DNA from 3 places in the Exiguobacterium sp. SH0S7 genome. Region 3 is predicted to be linked to each of the others. Evidence: riboswitches for the same ligand, from Rfam matches in the RefSeq annotation. Region 3 holds a riboswitch; each other region holds the start of a gene.
The links. A riboswitch is a leader RNA that binds a small molecule or an ion and turns the genes downstream of it on or off. The one in region 3 is predicted to bind thiamine pyrophosphate.

Region 1 (6,464 bases), on a different contig from region 3:
GAACGACCCGTTACGGAACACGGTCAAGTTCGGTTCGTCGTCGAGCAGCGGGCTGCCGAGCATGTAGGCGGGCTCCATCCCGAGCAACTCTAGGATGGTCGGGGCGATGTCCGTTTGACCGCCGCTCGCTTCGATCGTTCGACCTTCGTTCAAGTTGGCTGGTTTGATGTAGAGCGGAACAGAACGGTCGAGCTGAAACAGTTCGACGGCCGAATCGGCGTTCTCTTGCTCGGCCATCTCGTCACCTGCTGAGGTCAGGCCGCTGTCATGATCGCTATAAAAGACGACTAACGAATTATTCCACGTCCCGTTCGCCTTCAATTGATCGACCATCAATCCGACGGCCGCGTCGACGTAATGGATGGTATGGTAATAGTTTTGAAGCAGCGGATCGTCATATCCGGTCAAGTCCAAACGCTTCTCTTCTTCCGGAATGTCGTACGGCGTATGGCTCGTCAAAGCGACCATGAACGCATAAAACGGTTCTGCTAACGTGTCCATCGCTTCGACGGAAGTGGTCAAGAAGTCTTTGTCGTTAAGTGCCATGCCGATCACGTCCTGAGCGGGGTAATCGTCTTTGCTGAAAAAATGATTGAAGCCGATATTGTCGTAGACGTTGTCGCGGTTCCAAAACGTTTTATCGAACGCATGCATCGCGGCCGTATCATAGCCGGCTTGGCGCAAACGTTCAGGTAAGGCGTCAAACGTATGGTCACCGTACTGGGTGTACACTGAACCGGATTTGACGGGATAGAGCGAGGTGTTGACCGTGAATTCTGCGTCCGACGTCCGGCCTTCGTGCGTCTGATGATAGAAGTTCGGGAAGTACAACATCTCGTCACGAAGCGCGTTCAAGTTCGGTGTCAGTTCCTGTCCGTTGATCGTCTGGCCGATCACCGACGTCTGGAACGACTCGAGCTGCAGCATGATGACGTTCGTATCAGCCGTTGTCTCGACGTCGGTTGGAGCCGAGGTACCGAGCCGCGTCTCTTCTTGTGCGGTTAAGCCGTCTCCGAAGCCGAGTTGGTCGCCGATGCCACGGAACAAGTCGAGGCCGTGATACCCCCAAAAGCCGTACTCGTAATATTCACGCATGTTCGAAATCGGTGCTTGCTCGTCACCATTCGGCTGACTGACGGTTAACGGAACGACGAAGGCGGCCAAGCCGACGACAAAACCGGCAGCGGCGATCCGGCGGTTTTTTCCTGTGCCTTGCGCAGGTCTTTTTCTCATATAGACGAGGACAGCGGTATAAAGCACCAAGTCCACGAACAATAGAAAGTCGGTCGGTTGAATCAACGTCAGGAAGCCGCCGCCGACGTCGCCCATCTGACCAACGTCTGACAAAAGCGCGACCGACAACAGATTGCCGAAATAGCGGTAATACCAGACGTCGGAGATGAGGAGTGTACTGTGTAGAAACAGCGAGGCGAATAAAATCCAGCGCCGTGTTTTCGTCTTCACGAGTAACGCCCAGCTCGTCATCATGAGAATCATCCCGATGTTGACGAGTAAAAAATGAACGTTGAACGCACTCGCGGTCAAGATGCTGAATAAAAATAGTTTGGCAAGTGATAGTGACAGATAACTCCAATAATCAAGATATTTCATAAATAGCCTCCAAACGGTACGTACACGTTGTATTCTTTTTCATGTACCTGTTCGCAAGTGGCGGGAAACATGGGGGTGTGCGATACGGACGAAAAAAAGCGAGGCGAGCGCCTCACTTGATCAAAAACGTGTCCCGAAGCTCGATGATCGTGCCTTCCGGGGCTTTTAGTTTGCTCAAATGTCCGTCGACGACGAAGTAGATGTTGCCGCCATGTTTCGGCAAGAACGTGACACCGAGCGCCTCGAGCCGACGGACTTCCGCTTCAAGGTCATCGACGTACAAGGCGAAGTGAACGGGTCCGGCCGCATGTTTCGAATACGGCGATAACGTCTCGTCGGTCTTCGCCGTCTGGAGTTCGATATAGAAGTCGCCGAGCTTGAGCCAACTGTTGAACGCCCGGGTATGGAAGTTGGGTGACTCTTGGACGAGCTCAAAACCGAGCGTTTCATAAAATTGCTTTGACGCCGCATAGTCGGGCGTTTGGATACAGAGATGGTGGATTTGTTTCATCGTGTCACTCCTTTGCTTTTATTTTAGCGAATAGGAGCCTGAAGCGGAACTTTTCTTGAACGAAGACGTATACGACACCGAGGAGGGATACATATGGAAATCCAATACGAATTGACGGAAGAAGACTACATTCACTTCAACTTGAGTCATATTAGACGTTCAAAGATAGGAAAGAGGATGCTATTCCTGCAGCGCATCATCGGGCCCGTCATCATTTTAAGTGGTGGCGCTTTGACGTTCGCGACACTGTTTCAAGATACGAGCTGGTGGCTGTTTGGGGTATATGGCGTCATCAGCCTCCTCTGGTTCCTGTATTATCCGAAGTATTTTGAACGGCATATCCGAAAACAAACGAAGCGGATGATTCAAGAACGAAGCAATGAAGGCATGATCGGCCCGCATACGATGGATTTGGATGAAGACGGTCTTCGTGACAAAAATGCGTTCGGGGAGACGAAAGTCTCATGGAGCGGCATCAAGGAAGTCGTCGAGGAAGCCGATTATGTGTATTTGTATAACTCGTCGGTCAGCGCCTACATCTTGCCGAAACGCGGGCAGGACATGGAGGAGGTACAACGATGGCTACCGATGCGTTGACGATTCAACCGATTGATGAGACGAACTTGGATGCGGTCGTCGCCTTGACCGTCGCACCTGGTCAGGCCCGCTTTATCGAAACGAACGCGGAATCGCTCCGCGAGATGGACGTCGACGTCAAGTACGCGTGGACGTGCTACGCGCTCTGTCGAGACAATCAACCGGTCGGCTTCATGATGGTCGGGGCCGAGAACAAGGTGGAGCGTTACGTCTGGCTCGACCGCTTTATGATTGATATGGATGAGCAAGGGAAAGGCATCGGGTCAACATTTTTGCAACTTGCGATTGAGTGGATGCAAGAGCGATTTGATGTCGATGACATCATCCTCAGTCTCCATCCGACGAACGAACCAGCGAAACGGTTTTATGCGAAGGGCGGATTTGAGGACAGTGGCTTGATTGATGAAGCGAACGGGGAAGAGATTTGGGTGTATCACGTGAAGCAGGGACAGCCTTCCTAAGTCGGCCGTCCCTGTTTTGGTGGTTGTTGTTCAATTATCGCTTCACCGTGAGTGGACGCAACTGTTTGACCCGCGCCAAGACGATCCAGCCGAGGATGGCTCCGGTCACGCTCGAGGCGAGGAAGGCCGGGAAGAAGAACAGCGCCCCAAACTCAGAACCCATTAAGATTTTCGCGTACGGGACGGCGATGAGCGAGGCAATGACGCCCGTCCCGATGACTTCACCGAGCGCAGCGAAAGCGACCCGGTTCGTCCGCACGTAAAATAGTCCGGCAAGCAAGGCGCCGATCATACCACCTGGGAAGGCGAGCAACGACCCGGTCCCGGTCATGACACGGACGAGTCCGGTCACGAACGCGACGAGGACGGCACCAATCGGACTGACGGTGACGGCGGCGATGACGTTCACCATATGTTGCACCGGATAGGCCCGGGCGACACCGGTCGGGATGGAGATGAACAGGGAGCCGATGATGGCGATGGCGATGAGCATCGCCATCCAAGTGAGTTGTTGAATACGCATGAAGTGTCTCCTTTCAAAATGAAAACGCCACTTCTCCAAGTGGAAAAGTGGCGTGGACAGACAGACGTATCCAAGCCACTTCCCTACGCTGGTATGAGCCAGATCAGGTTCGAAGGGTCCGGCAGTTGCCGTCTCAGCCCGAAGGCTCCCCTAGTGGTCGTTTATTGGTTTGAGTATAGCATACCGTTATTTTGTTGCCTCAATTTTTCGCGGTCGGAAGATGAAATAAATGATACCGCTATACAGGGCGTATAAAAACAGGGAAAACACGAGATTGATGAGCCACGGGAGTGTACCCATAAATACGGTGACCGAGGCGTTACGGAACCAGCCGAGTGAAAGACATAGTCCGACAAAGCTGAGCACGATCGTCGTCCAAAAGCTGATATCTGGACGCCTCGACACGCGGCGAACGACTAGACCGATTATGAAGCTGAAGACAGCCGTCGTACCTAAATACATATAGAGTAACGCATCAACCGGGTATGAATAATAGACAACGTCCATATTATTTCCTCCTAAACGAAGTGTGGTGAAAGGAAGTGAGGTCAGTGAGGAGTGCGATCCCATGGCGTGACGAGTCTTACCGTGAACAGTTCGAGCACTGGCTCGATGGCCATGTGCCAGGCGTGACGTGGCGGGTTGTGAAAGATACGGATTTGACATACTTGATGTATGGAGAGTACGGAGCAGACCGTTACTACGCCAAGGCGGTGACAGCAATTAGTGATGGCGAGGCCGAACTGTCGATGCATCTAGCCGAACGGCATCCGGGACTGGTCCCGGAGGTCATCGCCATTGACGCGGCACGCAACTGGCTACTTATGCGAGACATCGGCGGGGATGCACTTCGCGAATACCCTAAGCACAGTCGGTACGAAGCGGCTGTGCGTCAATATGCGAAACTACAGAGAAAAGAAGCGAATTACATGGATACGCTTTTGGCCTACGGCATCCCGGACCGGTGTCCGGCTCGTCTAAAAGAAGAGATACGGACGTATTTACCCGAGTTATGTACGGGGTTAGATCGAGATAAGGCAGAGGCGGTGCTGGCGCTCCAAGACGAACTCCTCACCATGTGCGACGAGCTCGCGACGGGTATGCCGATGAGTCTCGAGCACGGCGATTTACATTGCGGCAACATCTTTTGGCGCGAACAGACGGATGACTTATGTATTCTCGATTGGGGCGATGCGACCGTCACCCATCCGTTCTTCAGCGTCCGTGTGTTTTGGAACGCGCTCTACGACTTGTTGCCGGAAGACGATGAAGTCGCCTGGTATGAACAGATTCAGAAGATGCGTACCGTCTACTTGGCTGAGTGGGAAGATGTGGCGCCTCGGGACTTGCTATGGCGCCATTTGTTGATCGCTGAAGAGCTCGGTTGCGTATATCGGGCGCTGTCGTGGCATATATATGTGACCAACTATCGGTATGATCCGTCCGAGTCAGCCGATAAACCGGCCCAATGGCTCAACTTGTTCCTCGAGTATCGGGACTTGAAACGTCGCGGTACGTGATCACTCATTCTTCTCGAGCAGGTTTTCATAATCCGTCTCGTTCCAAAACAGCTGGGCGATTGACTCCGGTGCTTTCAAAATCTCACCGTCTTGGTCGTAGACGATGGCGTAGCCGTTTTCGATCTCAAAGACGATCAAGTCGGCCGTCACTTCCTTGACGCCGTTCCCGGCAATGATGACGTTCTCGATTGGGTCGCGTGCGACTTGAACTCCCCATTCGTCGAGCTCGACGATGAGCGCTGACGTGTAGGCATGGCGGTCGTAAATCGATTGAAACTCGTCTTGCGTCAATGTGACGTCGGTCGGGGGGGCACTCGTCCCGTATTTGCGCTTCTCAATCTCCTCAACGAATTGCGTGAACGACTCTTCTTGCCAAAAGAGCGGTGCGACCGACTCGGGACCGTTGGCGATCTCACCGTCTTCATTCTCATAGACGGTCGCGTACGTGCCGTCGTCGAGCTTGAACGGATAAATATCGGCGTATGTATGATGGATCCCGTCCCCGGCGATGACGACGCGTTCGAACGTCTCCCGGAACGGTGTTAGCCCTTGGGTTTCGAGCGCTGCTAACAAGTCTTGGGCAGTCTCGTGTTGGTCAAAGACGTCTTTGAAATCTTCTCGTGTCCATTCGATCGTCGCTTCTTCATCTTGTTCGTTCATATCAGGAGAGACGATTGGTTGCTCGGCTTGATCGGTACAACCTGTCAGCAAGAACGCGCTTAAGCCAAGTAGTCCTAACCGTTTCATAAAACAACCCCCTAGTAAGTTACATTATTTCCCTATTTTACATTAGCGTAGCATGTATGAAATAGGATGAGAACCTGGATACTTTCTCATCTAGGGCAAATGCAATCGCTACCTCGTCTGGTTCAATCAACACAATCTGTACGATTGAACAGGGAAATGTCGACTTTTGGCGAACACATTTAGGAAACCGGTCTAAAGGAGAGAGAGAGATGCCAAAACGAAAATTTGCCAATCGTCGTGATTGGGAACGAATATTAAAAAATCGATACGCACAAATGGAGGTGCAGGACGATCGCTTCTCGGGCACCGTCGCCCTCTTCCAAATTGACGCCGTCCGAGCCCCGCAATATAAGATGCATCAAGGAGAGGAGTTCATCGTCGCCGACGCAGGTTATGCGTGGCTCCAGTACTTCTCAGAACATGAACCGTTCGGGGTGACTGTCATGTTCGACGACCGGGGCAACATCGTCCAATGGTACATCGATATCGTTGAA
Region 2 (6,464 bases), on a different contig from region 3:
GACGGACGATCGTATAGTCGAGTCCACTCTGTTCGAGCAAACGGTCCGCATGATGTTTTGCCACGTAGTACGGTTTCATCGAATCGGGCCATGCCGAGCGATCTTCCGCTTTCAAGGCACTGAGCATCACGAAGTGCTTAATGTTGCCGTTCGCTTGGGCCGCCTCGACACTTTTCGCTGCACCGTCTAGGTCGATGAGTAACGTTTTGTCGGCTCCCGTGCTGCCGCCCGAACCGGCCGCGAACACGACTGCGTCCATGCCGCTCATCGCTTGCTTCAACGTCTCAACGTCACCTTCTAAGTCTCCGAGAACCGCCTGATAGCCGTTCGCTTTGAACTCGTCTAGCTGCTCTTGTTTCCGCACCATCGCGGTGACTTCGTGCTTCCCATCCTGCTTCAATCGTTCTACGAGTTGCTTTCCAATCTGTCCATTCGCTCCAATTACAAATACGTTCATCTGTCTTCCTCCTCAAATAAAATTCAGAGACAAGCGAAACGCCGTGTGGCCATGGCCACGTCCGGTGCAGAAGCAATGGCCGAGATGACAGCTACGCCGTCAGCCCCGTCACGTCGAATCGCTTCGACGTGTTCAGGCATGATTCCACCAATCCCCACGATTGGCAAATGCTGAAACCGGGCTCGCACTTGCCGAATGAGCATCGTTCCATTCACTTCGGCCGCGTCTTGTTTCGACACAGTCGGATGAATCGGTCCAATTCCGACATAATCGGCGTATCTCGAAGCCGTTGCGGCTTGCTCGATCGAGTGGACCGAGACACCGAGCCACTTCTTTGAACCGATTCGCCGACGAACGACTTCGGCTGCTGCGTCCTCTTGTCCGACATGAACTCCGTCCGCATCGAGTTTGATTGCCAGCTCGACGTCATCGTTGACGATGAACGGGACACTGTACTGTCGACAAAGTGTATGCAACGCTCGTGCCATCGCTTCTTTTTTATCCCCATACAGTGGCTCTTTACCTTTTTCGCGAAATTGAAAACATGTCACACCACATTGAAGCGCCGTTTCGACCGTCTGAACGAGATCAAACGTATCCGCCGTGCCGCAAATGAAGTAGAGCTTTAACCGCTCAACGATAGGCGATGGATTCAATGGAAACCACCTCCTTCGGGTGCTTATTGTACGCCCAATGATTTGTCGGTCCATGCCCGCTGCCGATCTGCAATCCGTGGGCGATGGCACTATGGATGAACTGTTTCGCCTTCTGCGCGGCTTCCATAACGGTATGCCCGTTCGCGAGCTCCGCTGTTAGCGCAGCCGAAAACGTGCAACCGGTCCCGTGCGTATCTTTCGTCAGCAACCGTGGCGTCACCATTCGAAACGTATCGGTCTTCGTCATGACTAGGTCTTCGGCGAGAGGACCATCCAAATGACCGCCTTTCAACATGACGACGTTTGCACCGTAAGACAACAAGCGCTCAGCTGCTTTCAGACGATCAGTGAACGTACAAATCGTCAAGCCGGTCAACACTTCAGCTTCAGGGATATTTGGTGTGACGACCGTCGCCATCGGTAACAGCCTCGTCCGTAGCGCGGTGACGGCGTCCCGTTCAAGCAAGGTCGCACCGCCTTTAGCGATCATGACCGGATCGACGACGACATTTTGAAAACGATGCTGCTCGAGCGCGTCAGCTACGATGTCAATCAACTCACGATTGAACAGCATCCCGGTCTTGCACGCCGAGATGATAAAGTCTGATCCGACTGCATCGAGCTGGCGTGCGACGAGGTCGGCGGAGACGGCTTCGACACCGTGCACGCCACGCGTGTTTTGAGCCGTCACCGCGGTCACGACACTCGTGCCAAATACGCCTAATTCTTGAAACGTTTTCAAATCGGCTTGGATTCCGGCTCCCCCGCCAGAGTCCGAACCGGCGATGGTCAAGACTTGAGGCCTCATCGCGCAAACACCTCGATTCGGTCGCTCGGCAGGTCAGTTGACGTCATGGTAGCGAGCGCGTTGAGAAAGTGGATCGGGAAATCCCCAGGACCCGTCGCTGCTTCACTCGCCAACTCGCCGCATCGTGCATATCCGGTGAGCGCGGTCGAGGTTGCCGTCATCACGTCCGGTTCAACAGCAAGGAACGCACCGACGACCGCACTGAGTAGACAGCCGGTGCCTGTGGTCTCTGTCATGAGCGGATGCCCGCCCAAAATTTCTAGCGTGACCGTACCATCGCTCACGAAATCTGTCCTCCCCGTAATCGCGACAACACAGCTAAATCGGTTCGCTGCTCGTTCGGCGAGTTGTTGCGGATGATGTGTGCCGCTTCCGGCGTCGACCCCTTTCGTCGTCCAACCGGCATCGACAAGCGTGGCGACTTCCCCGGCGTTCCCACGGATGACCGTGACGCGGACGTCTCGCAAAATTCGTTCAACGACACCGCGGCGAAATGACGTCGCCCCGACACCGACCGGGTCTAGGACGACAGGACGACCCGACTGATTCGCAGCTTGTCCGGCACGGATCATCGTCGCCTCGGTCATTGCGTCAAGCGTCCCGATGTTCAAGACGAGGGCATCGCTCACGGTCGCCATGTCTGCCACTTCTTCAATCGCATCGGCCATGACCGGGGACGCACCGATGGCGAGCAACCCGTTGGCCGAGAAGTTGGCGACGACGATGTTCGTAATGTTATGGACGAGCGGTCGCTTCAACCGGACGGCTTCCCATAGATCCGGCCTCATCGTCCCACCTCAAGCGGCAGTTCCCACGATTCGAGTGTCCAGGCCATCTCCCAAAACGCGAGCTCATAGTAGCAACTTTTCAAAAACAGCTGCTGATAGCGCATCCGTTCTGACTCCGTCGCTTGTCCCGCCAATTCGTCAAGTCGCTCGATCTGCTCTTCGACGAGTTCACGGAACCATTCCGAACCGTACGTCGCAATCCAAACAGAATAAATCGGATGGTCTGGCTCTGCGTCCTTCAAGCGCTCCCCGATCTCGTAATACACCCAGTAGCATGGAAGAATCGCCGCGAGCACGTCTCCGAGGGTCGGGCCGGCTTGTTGCATATGGAGCGCGTATGCATAAGCCGTCGGAGCTGGTTCGAACGTCGCCCACTCCACGTCACTCACCTTGAGCATCGTAAAAAAGTCCCGATGCAACTCGTGCTCCGCCTCGATCGTATGGAGGGCGTGCGTCAAAAATCGGCTCGCCAGCTCCATCGTCGGGGCAAGTGTAGCGCCCTTCGCCTGTACTTTCGAAAATTGATTCAAGTAGTACGAGTCTTGCATCACGTAATGCCGAAACTTCGCCTCGTCGAGTGTCCCGTCTCCGAGCGCGCGGACGAACGGATGGTGGAAACTCGCCTCAAACAAGGCGTCGGCCTCTTGGCGGATGTGTGCGGTAAATGTCATCGTATTCTCCTCCTTTGTATGAAAAAAGACGCCGCCTCCCATAACGGAAGCGGCGTCGGCCATACACAAAGAGTGTGAGAAAGGACGTTTCGCCCACTTCCCTCCGCTAGCGTGAACTAGATCAGGTTCAAAGGGTCTGGACCTTGTCCATCTCAGCCGCGTCAAGCGACTCCCCTAGTGGCAAACATTATGAAATTTGGTCATCTTCGACCACATCATATCAATCTTTTTGGAAAATGCAAACCCTTTAACGCGAGAAGCGACGGTTGAGCGCGGTCCCAAAATGTGAGAACCGCTCTGTCCCGAGCTTACGACGGTTCGAGGCCGCAAACACGTAATAATCGACCTTCCCCATATAATAAATCAAGCGTAGTCCCGCAATGAAGAACGTGATCGTCGTGCTGATGGCAAAGCCGACTCCGTACCAGTCGATTCCGCGTGACAGTAACGACAACGTGAACAAGGCGTTCAATGTGAAGAACGAGAGGTTGACGAACAACGCACCACGCCGGTCCTCAAAATAAAGCAAGAGCAGCGTCAGTACGAGAATCATCGCGTTCGCGAACGCGGCGAGCGTCGTCATCCGGAAAATTTGACCGACTTCTTCCGGGACACCGATCCAACCGACGAACACACCCGCCATCAAGATCGCGAACAAGGTGACAACACCTTGACTTCGCCCAAGTCGGATCAATTCATTTTTCAACACCGTCGTCATCGTCTGCTTCGCCTTCTCAATTTGGTGTAACGCCCCACCATAATTGATCAAGCCGTAAAACGTTCGGTAGCGCTCGTAAAACCTTGTCTCTACAGCGACGACGAACAAGAGCTGGGTCGGGATGATCGTCAAGTACGACCAGAACACAGCCGTGTCGTAATACGGATTGAACACGAACGAATCGGCAATCACCATGCGCCCTTCACCAAACCAGATGATGAAGTTGGTCACCCAGATCCCAAGCACGTATAACACACCAATCGCGAACAAGTCCGGATACTTATCAAAATACCGGAAGTATGAAAACTCTCGTGTTGCATACCTGAGCGGAAACGTTCGGAGCATCGCGAAGAATAGGCCGAACAGCGTCACGACCATCCCAACGGTAAAGCCAAACAAAAGCTCGAGGCTCGATGGGTTGACCATGAGACGACTGATCAAATAGACGCTCGCGACTGAAATAACCCCGCCTAGCAAGAAGCTGTAAGCGACCGCTTGATAAAATTTGGCGGCGCTCAAGAACAAGAACATGACCCAGATGACGTTGATGGTCATGAATAAGACGAACAGGACGAGCTTATAGGCGAAACTGAGCGGTGAAATCAGCCAAAACACGCTATACATGACGACGGCAGCGAGAATCGTCACTTTTAACATGCCGGTGAAGACAGGAAAGATCTCATGGGCTTTCTTTTCATAAAATAAATCGGCCACGTATCGCGTGACGACGAGCTGCTGAAAACTAAATAGAATTTGCGAGAAAATGAACGCGTAAGACACGGATAGCATAAACAGTGTCCGTTCCTCGAGCGACAACATCGGCATCTGAAACGCCAACCATTGAATCGTACCGACAACAAGGATGACGATCAGCCAAGGGCCCGATGTGACGAGCCCGGAAAACGTGTACGCCTTCAGTCTTGAAGAGTAATAGTCTTCTTGAAACAGCTTTTGTAACTTAAACCCGATGCCCGCCATACTGTTCCCTCCTCGCTTCATAGATTGCTTTATAGCGGTCGACGAACTGTTGCAATCGATAATACTGACGGACACGCTCGCGGCCATTTTTACCGAAGCGCATCCGTTCACGCGGATAATCCATCATCCATTCGACTTTGTCAGCGATGGCTTCCGGATGGACCGGGGGAACGATAAAGCCTGCCGGACCGAACGGATCGTCAGCGCGTCCGTAAAGTAGTTCCGAACAAGCCCCGACGTCGGTCGCCACCCAAGGGATGCCGGCCGCCATCCCTTCTAAAATGGCGAGCGGTTGCCCTTCCGATATGCTCGTCAGCAACAATAAATCAAATTTCGGCAACCAGTCTTGTACGTTCACTTTCCCGACGAGTTCGACATAGTCGGTCAGCCCGCTCTGCTCAATCAGTAAACGACACTCTTCGGCGTACTCTTCGTCCTCATCAAGCGGACCCATGATTGTCAGTGTGAACAGCCGATGGCGCTCTTGAAGGATTTTTGCAGAGTAGATCATCGTCTTCAAATCCTTGATCGGAACGAGGCGGACGATGGCCCCGATTTGGAACACATCATTCTCGGCTCGCTCAAGCGTAGCGCGGATATGACGGTCGTCAATCCCGTTGGCGATAATTTTTGTCTTCTCGCTAGGCGCCCCAATCCACTCTTGATATTCGCGATTCCGCTCAAACAGTGTGATAATCTCGTCGGCCGCGTTATACGCCTCGCGCGACAAGTGATGGAAAAAGCGAACCCACCTCGGTTTGTAAGGGGACGGAATCCAATAAGACTGTAGGATTTCTTCCTCGCGCTCACGTGAGTAGATGCCGTGTTCGGTCAAAATGAATGGAATGCCTTGCGTCTCTTTCATGTAAGATGCGACGACGCCGGCGTAGCCTGTCGAGATGGAGTGGACGAGATCGACTTTTGGTAACGGTTGATGCAACACACGCAAAATCGGCATATACATACTCTGCCACATCCAAAAATAATCGATGAACGAGCCACCGTTCATTTCTTCTGCGTAAGCCGATTTTACGTTTCTCCAAAAGAACTCGCTTGAGAAGAAGGCTTGGCTCGATGGGACTTGTTTCCCGAGAATGCCAAGCGCTTGCCGGTTCGGGTTTTTCAACATGAGCCATTCCGAAATTTTCCGCTCGTCTTCGGCGTCGAGCTTCATTCGACCCTTCGCCTTTTTATCCATATCGCTTAAATAAAGGTGCGTGATCCCTGACACGTTTTGCGGCAACTCATATTTCATATCTTCTGGCCGCTTGATCGATGGCTGAATCGAGATGATTTCAAACTCGACTTCCGGCATCGCTTCAATCAGCGTCTGCGTCCAACTCGAGACACCTCCGCTCACATACGGGTAACTCCCTTCTAACACGAGC
Region 3 (6,464 bases):
TCGCCTGCTGCATCAGACTGTAGACGAACCGCTTCGGGTCCGTCGTCAGCGTGAACAGAAGCGACAGGACCGTGAAGGCGAGGACCCGAAGCGAAAGTGTCGCCGCCAACAACACGTTCTCCTCGGTGACATCATTGCCGAAGAGCGAGAACACGACTTGCCCGCTCGCCTCTCTGCCGAAGACGAGCGTCGTCCAAAGCGTCCCGAGCGCGGTCAGTAAAAATGGGATCATGAACAGTCCCCATCGCTTCCAGCTCACGTCGGAAAAGATGAATTGGAGGACGAGTGTGCCGAAGAAGACGACGAGCGGAGTCCACGGGTTGTACATGAAGGCGAGACCGAACATGAGACACGTCACGGTCAAGAACTTGATTGTCGGGTTCATCTCGTGAAACGTCATCAGAACGCCTCCGTCAACAGTCCGTGGGCCCGCAATAAGTCCGAGTCGTCCCAAATCGACGCATCGTACGGCCCACTCAAGTTCCCGTCACCCATCAAATAATACGTGCTCGCGGCACGGGCGAAACTGAGATCGTGCGTTACGAACAAGACCGTCTGCCCCGCACAGACTCGTTCAGCCATCAATGCATGGAGCGCTCGAAGTGATGCCTCGTCTTGACCGGCCGTCGGTTCATCAAACGCGAGCAGTTGTTTACCCGACAGAAGCATCACCCCGATGGCGAGTCTCCGTTTTTGACCGTGACTGAGTGAGAGTGGATGGGCGTCACGCAGACGTTCAAGCCCGAGGCGTGCCAACATGTCCTCGATTGAACGGTTATGTCCATACGCTAGTTCCCGCGACACGTCACTCGTCACAAACAAATGCGCCGGGGATTGCGGGACGAGCCCGACTTCACGGTGATGCCGCGCCAGGCTTTTTAGCCACGTCGATTTGCCGCTGCCGTTCCGACCGAGGATGGCGATCACATCCCCCGGGGCCACTGCGATTTTGCTCGCTGCAAGTTGAAACTTTTTGTGATTCACTTTCGGTATCTGAAATAATGTGTTTGTGCCCCGTGTCGTTTCAATCGGCGTAAATGTATAATCCGGTTGAACGACGAACGATCCATCGCCTGCGATCCTTCCGTTCACGAGTTCCAGGTGCCGGTCAAAGAAGTCGCCCCACATGTACGGACGATGCTCGATGACGACGATATTGACGTTCCGTGCGGACTTATCGAGCCAGCGAACGAACCGACGTGCCGTCGCCGGGTCGAGGTGTGAGAGCGGCTCGTCGAGTAAGAGCCATTCCGGACATCCGATCAAGGCACAGGCAACGGCGATCTGTTGCTTCTCGCCCCCTGATAAATCATGGATGGTGCGGTGGCGATAATCGGACAAGTGTAACTCGTGCAAAATCGCTGAGACACGGTCCATCATCTCGCTTCGGGCGACCGAAAAGTTTTCGAGCGTGAAAATCAATTCTTCTTCGACCGTCTGCATGACGAACTGGCTGTCCGGGTCTTGAAACACCGTCCCGACGCGGCGATTCACCTCACCAGGCCGATACGTGGCATAGGACCGACCGAATAGATGCAATCGCCCCGTCACAACCCCATCACAGTTGTCCGGGTAGAGCCGATTGAACAAGGCGAACAAAGTCGACTTCCCCGACCCGCTCGCCCCGGTGATGAGCGTCCTGCCGTCCTTAAGACGAAGTGTGATATCCGTCAATACGTCGCGTCCTTCCCCCGGGAAACGAAACGCCAGACGCTCGGTCTCAACCATGTGCCTTCCTCTGCCGGGTGACGGCATATCCTTCTAGCGCACCCGTTCGAAGCAACAAGTCGCTCAAAATCTTCCCGCCGATCCCTGCGATGAGCGTCCCGCTCGTCGCCCGTAGTGCGAACATCAAAGCCACGTACGTCGGACTGAGCGCGCTGAGACCTCCCATGACGTACGTATATGCGAAACTCGTCACTGCCGCACCGAATCCGGCGAGCATGAGCACCCACAAGTCATACCGCTTATACCCGGTTAGTGCGAACGCCGCTTCGGCGCCGAGTCCTTGAATGATGCCGACGAGGATGATGCGCGGACCGATCGCATTGCCGATCATCATCTCGATCGACGCTGCGAGCACTTCCGACAAAAAGGCGGCGCCTGGCTTTCGAATGATGTAGGCGGTAATAATCGAGACGATGAACCAAATCCCAAAAATCCATTCATAGGCGATCGGCCCGATCAAGCCGGCCCACAAGTTCCCCACATGGACGAACGCCAAATAGACGACGGCAAAGACGACCGATAAAATCGACAACAAGACGATTTCTTTCAACTTCCATGAGTTAAGCATCGATGCGTCCCTCGTGTGACGGACTGTTCACACTGAACGTGACCGTCATGACGACGTGGCTCGACTTCTCGCGGACACGGTTGAACGTCGCCTCATAAAACGCGAACACCGGCTCGATATCTCCGTGGATCCCTGATGCATAGTGCATCGTGTCATTAAAGACGCCCCGTGCTTTCGCGAAATCGACCTCTTCATAGATGATGTCCATGTAATCGTCATCACCGAGCGGGTAGAGTGCGAACTGTGATGAAACGTATTGGGCAGCCGCTCGCCCGTTCACCGGCTCACTCGAAACGTCGAGCAGATTGTCCCCGACCGTGTCGCCCGGACAGCCGGCCGAGAACGTCCCGCTCATCGACACATGCGCCCCTGTTCTTGTGGCGTGTGACAAGACTGCTTTCGCGACGTCAAACACGTGCTCGGCCCGACCGCGAATCACGGTCGACACATCGTCCGTGTGCCTCCAGACGTTGCTTAAATCAGTTTCTTTGAGTGCTCCTTTGATGACCGGTATGAACTCTGACGTCATCGGGCTTAGCGTAAAGCGGAACCCGACGATCGGGCTCGTTCCACATTGTTGATTCATGATGATTCCCCCCTTATTTGGTTACACAAAAAAGCCGCATCCATGAGAATGCGGCCACTTATCCAATCATCAATTCATCAGAAAAAGTGCCACACTTCCTCACGCCAGTATTACCTGGATCGAGTTATAAGGGATTGGAGCCATGCTCACATCTCAGCCGAAGCACCCCTAGTGTAGTCCAATGTATGCGGTTGTTCATGCAAGCAAAAGTATAGCCGTTCGATTCTGAATTGTAAACGGTTAAATCATGAAAACGTCGCGATTCCGTTTCCTGGAAGCGTATCCCGTAACGTTGTCCAGTCTGACGCCATTTCTTCGTCTGACAGTAGACAGGCGTCAAGTTCGAGCTCGACGCGCACTCGGTCCATTCGGTGACCGATCAAGACGAGCTCCGTCTGGCGGTCGCCGTACGGCTCGATGTAATCGGCCTCAAGCTCTGGTTCGGCGGCGAACATCTGCTTTCGTTCCGCGTCAGGAAGCGTCGCGAGCCAACGCCCGGCATGTTCGAGCGTCGACGCGTACCCCGCTTGGGAGAACAGGCACGCGATGTCGTTCCGTGAGGCGATCCATAAAAAACCTTTGGCCCGGACGACTTCTTCCGGGAACTGTTCGATCCACGCATGTAAACGCTCCGGGTGGAACGGACGGCGGCGGCGATAGACGAACGAACTGATGCCGTACTCTTCGGTTTCAGGGGTATGGTCGTCTGTCTCGAGCTCTTGGATCCATCCGGCGGCATGCATTGCCTGGTCGAAGTCGAACAAGTTCACGTCTAACAGGTCGGACAACGGCACGTTGCCGTAAGTACTTGTCAGAAGTCGCGCCGCCGGGTTTAACGCGCGCAACAGACTTTCGATCTCGTGCAGTTCCGGTTCCGTGACCCGGTCCGCCTTGTTGAGGACGATGATGTCGGCAAACTCGACTTGATCGACGAGCAAGTCGACGACTTCCCGGACATCACCCGTGTCGACAGCCTGTTTCCGTTCATGCAGTGATTCGCCCGAGTTGAAGTCTTTTAAAAATCGATACGCGTCGACGACCGTCACCATCGCGTCAACATACACACGGCTCGTCAAGTCGATACCCAAGGCGTCATCCGCATATGTAAACGTCTGCGCGACCGGGATCGGCTCCGAGATGCCTGACGACTCGATGATGATGCCGTCGAGCTGTCGGTCGTTCGCAATCTCGCTGACCGCCTCGAGTAAATCTTCTCGCAACGTGCAGCAGATGCAGCCGTTAGACAGCTCCACCAACTTCTCGTCCGTCCGTGAAAAACCTGCCCCGTCAATCAATCGCTCATCGATGTTCAGCTCGCTCATGTCGTTGACGATGACGGCATATTTTTTACCATCCCGATTGTTCAACATATGATTGAGCAACGTCGTCTTGCCACTTCCTAAATATCCGGACAAGACTGTGATCGGAATTCGTTTCATGATGTATACCACCTTTAAATCGTAATCATTACTTTTTAGATAATGAACGGGATTACGTCCGTTGTCAACAAAAAAAACACGCTCAAAAGGAGCGTGTTCAGCTTGTTGACTAACATCAATAGAATCGCTCGTTCAATGGCGCCCATGCTTTCCGCAGGGAATCCCGGAGCCGCATCGCGACTCGCGTCGCTGCTCGGTCTCCGTTGGGTTGCTTTCCTGCAGGAGTCGGGGCGCCATCTAGCGGCCATTTGTCTTTTTCTGAGGCCTCGACGGCCGAAGAAAAAGCTCTGGATATGTTCTTCGTACCGGTTATTCTTCTAATGCTTTCCGTTCCGCCTCGGAGCGAGGATACGTGTTCGCCTGCCACTCGGCCCGGTAAATCGAATCGAGTTGCGTCAATCCGACCTCGTCATCATCCTTATCGGCATCCACACTCGGCGTCTCGTCCCACTTTGGTTCAAGATACGTATGGTCTTCTTTCCGGGCCCGGTCGTCCAATATCTTTTGAATCCCGACCCGAGCCACCGCCGCTAGTGCCAATCCGATTCCCGCTCGCACGAGCAATCGCTTCACCATAGCCGTCCCTCCTTAACGTCCAAACCGATAAAGTGGCATCCCTTTCACGTCCGTATCGATCTTGAAGACCGAACCCGCATCCGGATGAGCGGCGAGCGCCTCGTCGTCCATGCCTTCGCGCGCCGTCGTGATCGCCAATTGTTTTAAGTCATCCCCGATAAAACTACACGACGTGACGTTCGGCGCCGGGACGATGACTTCAAGCACTTTTTCACCCGTCTCCGGATTCCACCGCGTGACGCGCCCGCCTGCAAAGTGGGCAATCCATAAAAAGCCGTCTTCATCCGACGTCATGCCGTCCGGGAACCCGTCCTCATTCTTGAAATCAATGACGACCTCACCTTCCCCGAGCGTGCCCGTTTTCAAATCGAACGGGAACTTGCGAACCGTCTCGGTCGGCGTATCGATATGGTAAAACGACGTATGGTCAGGTGACCACGTCAACCCGTTCGATAACGTCAATCCGCTCAACATGACCTCGGTCGTGCCGTCGCGGTTCAAGCGGAACAACGTCGCCTGCTCAGACTCGTCTTTTAAGTGGAGCGTCCCGGCGAAGACACGACCGTACGGGTCGGCTTTCCCATCGTTGAAGCGAAGGACACCCTCCGGGTCATCAAGTTCGACGAGTTTATCGAGTTGTTTCGACGTTTCATCCCACTCATAGATACCATCCTTCAATCCGACGATCACGCCGTCGGTCACTTTAGGGACGACAAACCCGACCTGCTGTCCCATATCAAACGAAGATAATTCATCTTCTTTCTCATCGTACCACCAGAGCGCGTGCCCTTCGATATCGACCCAGTAGAACCGCTTCAGTTCAGCGTCCCAGCAAGGCCCTTCCCCGAGCGTGTTTCTGACTCGAATCCATAACGTAGCGTTTACTGTCTCCATTGAATTGCCTCCACTCTCTGCTTTGATATCAAAAGACTATTCCCTGAGGGGGTAAGGACTATTCATCATTCACAAAAATGTTTAAAGATATTTCTCGTCTGACGCATTATACGCCCGGGCACGATAAAAACGCTCCGAATCGAAACCGATCCGGAGCGCTCGTTTATTTGGCGCCTTCGACGTTCATTTGTTTACTGCGTAATTGGCCGCACGCCGCATCGATATCGGTCCCGTGCTCGAGACGCACGCCCGTATTGATGCCCCGTTTTTTCAAGACGTCGTAAAACGCCATGATGTCCTCGGTCGTACTCCGTTCGTACTGGATGTGCTCGTTGACCGGGTTGTATGGGATCAAATTGACGTAAGACTTGTCTTTGATGTCATCGATCAACGCCGCGAGTTCTTCGGCATGTTCTGGCAAGTCGTTCACTTTCGAGAGCAAGATGTACTCGAACGTGATCCGTTTATTCGTCTTCTCAACGTAGTAGCGGATTGCCGGCATCAGTTTATCGAGCGGGAACGCCCGGTTGATCTTCATGATTCTCGTCCGCAGCGCATCGTTCGGCGCGTGCAGAGAGAGGGCCAAGTTGATGCGCAGGTCAAGGTCAGCGAACTTGTAGATCTTGTCGGCGAGCCCACTCGTCGAGACGTTGATTTTACGAGGAGCGATCGC

Region 1: linked by a shared signal. The riboswitch ahead of thiW (energy coupling factor transporter S component ThiW) and the one ahead of EVJ22_RS00545 (YkoF family thiamine/hydroxymethylpyrimidine-binding protein) in region 3 are both predicted to bind thiamine pyrophosphate.
Region 2: linked by a shared signal. The riboswitch ahead of tenA (thiaminase II) and the one ahead of EVJ22_RS00545 (YkoF family thiamine/hydroxymethylpyrimidine-binding protein) in region 3 are both predicted to bind thiamine pyrophosphate.

What each region holds. Positions count from the first base shown of each region.
Region 1 is NZ_SJVA01000004.1:17,963-24,426, forward strand. It holds gene EVJ22_RS08200 (LTA synthase family protein) at 1-1,611, opposite strand, end outside; gene EVJ22_RS08205 (VOC family protein) at 1,724-2,122, opposite strand; gene EVJ22_RS08210 (YcxB family protein) at 2,216-2,719, shown strand; gene EVJ22_RS08215 (GNAT family N-acetyltransferase) at 2,701-3,180, shown strand; gene thiW (energy coupling factor transporter S component ThiW) at 3,215-3,703, opposite strand; TPP riboswitch at 3,767-3,865, opposite strand; gene EVJ22_RS08225 (hypothetical protein) at 3,890-4,210, opposite strand; gene EVJ22_RS08230 (phosphotransferase family protein) at 4,255-5,223, shown strand; gene EVJ22_RS08235 (hypothetical protein) at 5,224-5,970, opposite strand; gene EVJ22_RS08240 (ribonuclease FAU-1 family protein) at 6,180-6,464, shown strand, end outside.
Region 2 is NZ_SJVA01000004.1:59,866-66,329, reverse strand. It holds gene EVJ22_RS08490 (SDR family oxidoreductase) at 1-457, opposite strand, end outside; gene thiE (thiamine phosphate synthase) at 481-1,113, opposite strand; gene thiD (bifunctional hydroxymethylpyrimidine kinase/phosphomethylpyrimidine kinase) at 1,091-1,921, opposite strand; gene thiM (hydroxyethylthiazole kinase) at 1,918-2,709, opposite strand; gene tenA (thiaminase II) at 2,706-3,380, opposite strand; TPP riboswitch at 3,462-3,566, opposite strand; gene pelG (exopolysaccharide Pel transporter PelG) at 3,628-5,076, opposite strand; gene pelF (GT4 family glycosyltransferase PelF) at 5,057-6,464, opposite strand, start outside.
Region 3 is NZ_SJVA01000001.1:99,531-105,994, forward strand. It holds gene EVJ22_RS00530 (energy-coupling factor transporter transmembrane component T family protein) at 1-400, opposite strand, end outside; gene EVJ22_RS00535 (ABC transporter ATP-binding protein) at 400-1,728, opposite strand; gene EVJ22_RS00540 (ECF transporter S component) at 1,721-2,296, opposite strand; gene EVJ22_RS00545 (YkoF family thiamine/hydroxymethylpyrimidine-binding protein) at 2,289-2,882, opposite strand; TPP riboswitch at 2,962-3,062, opposite strand; gene EVJ22_RS00550 (GTP-binding protein) at 3,128-4,321, opposite strand; gene EVJ22_RS00560 (hypothetical protein) at 4,631-4,897, opposite strand; gene EVJ22_RS00565 (SMP-30/gluconolactonase/LRE family protein) at 4,910-5,791, opposite strand; gene rlmN (dual-specificity RNA methyltransferase RlmN) at 5,955-6,464, opposite strand, start outside.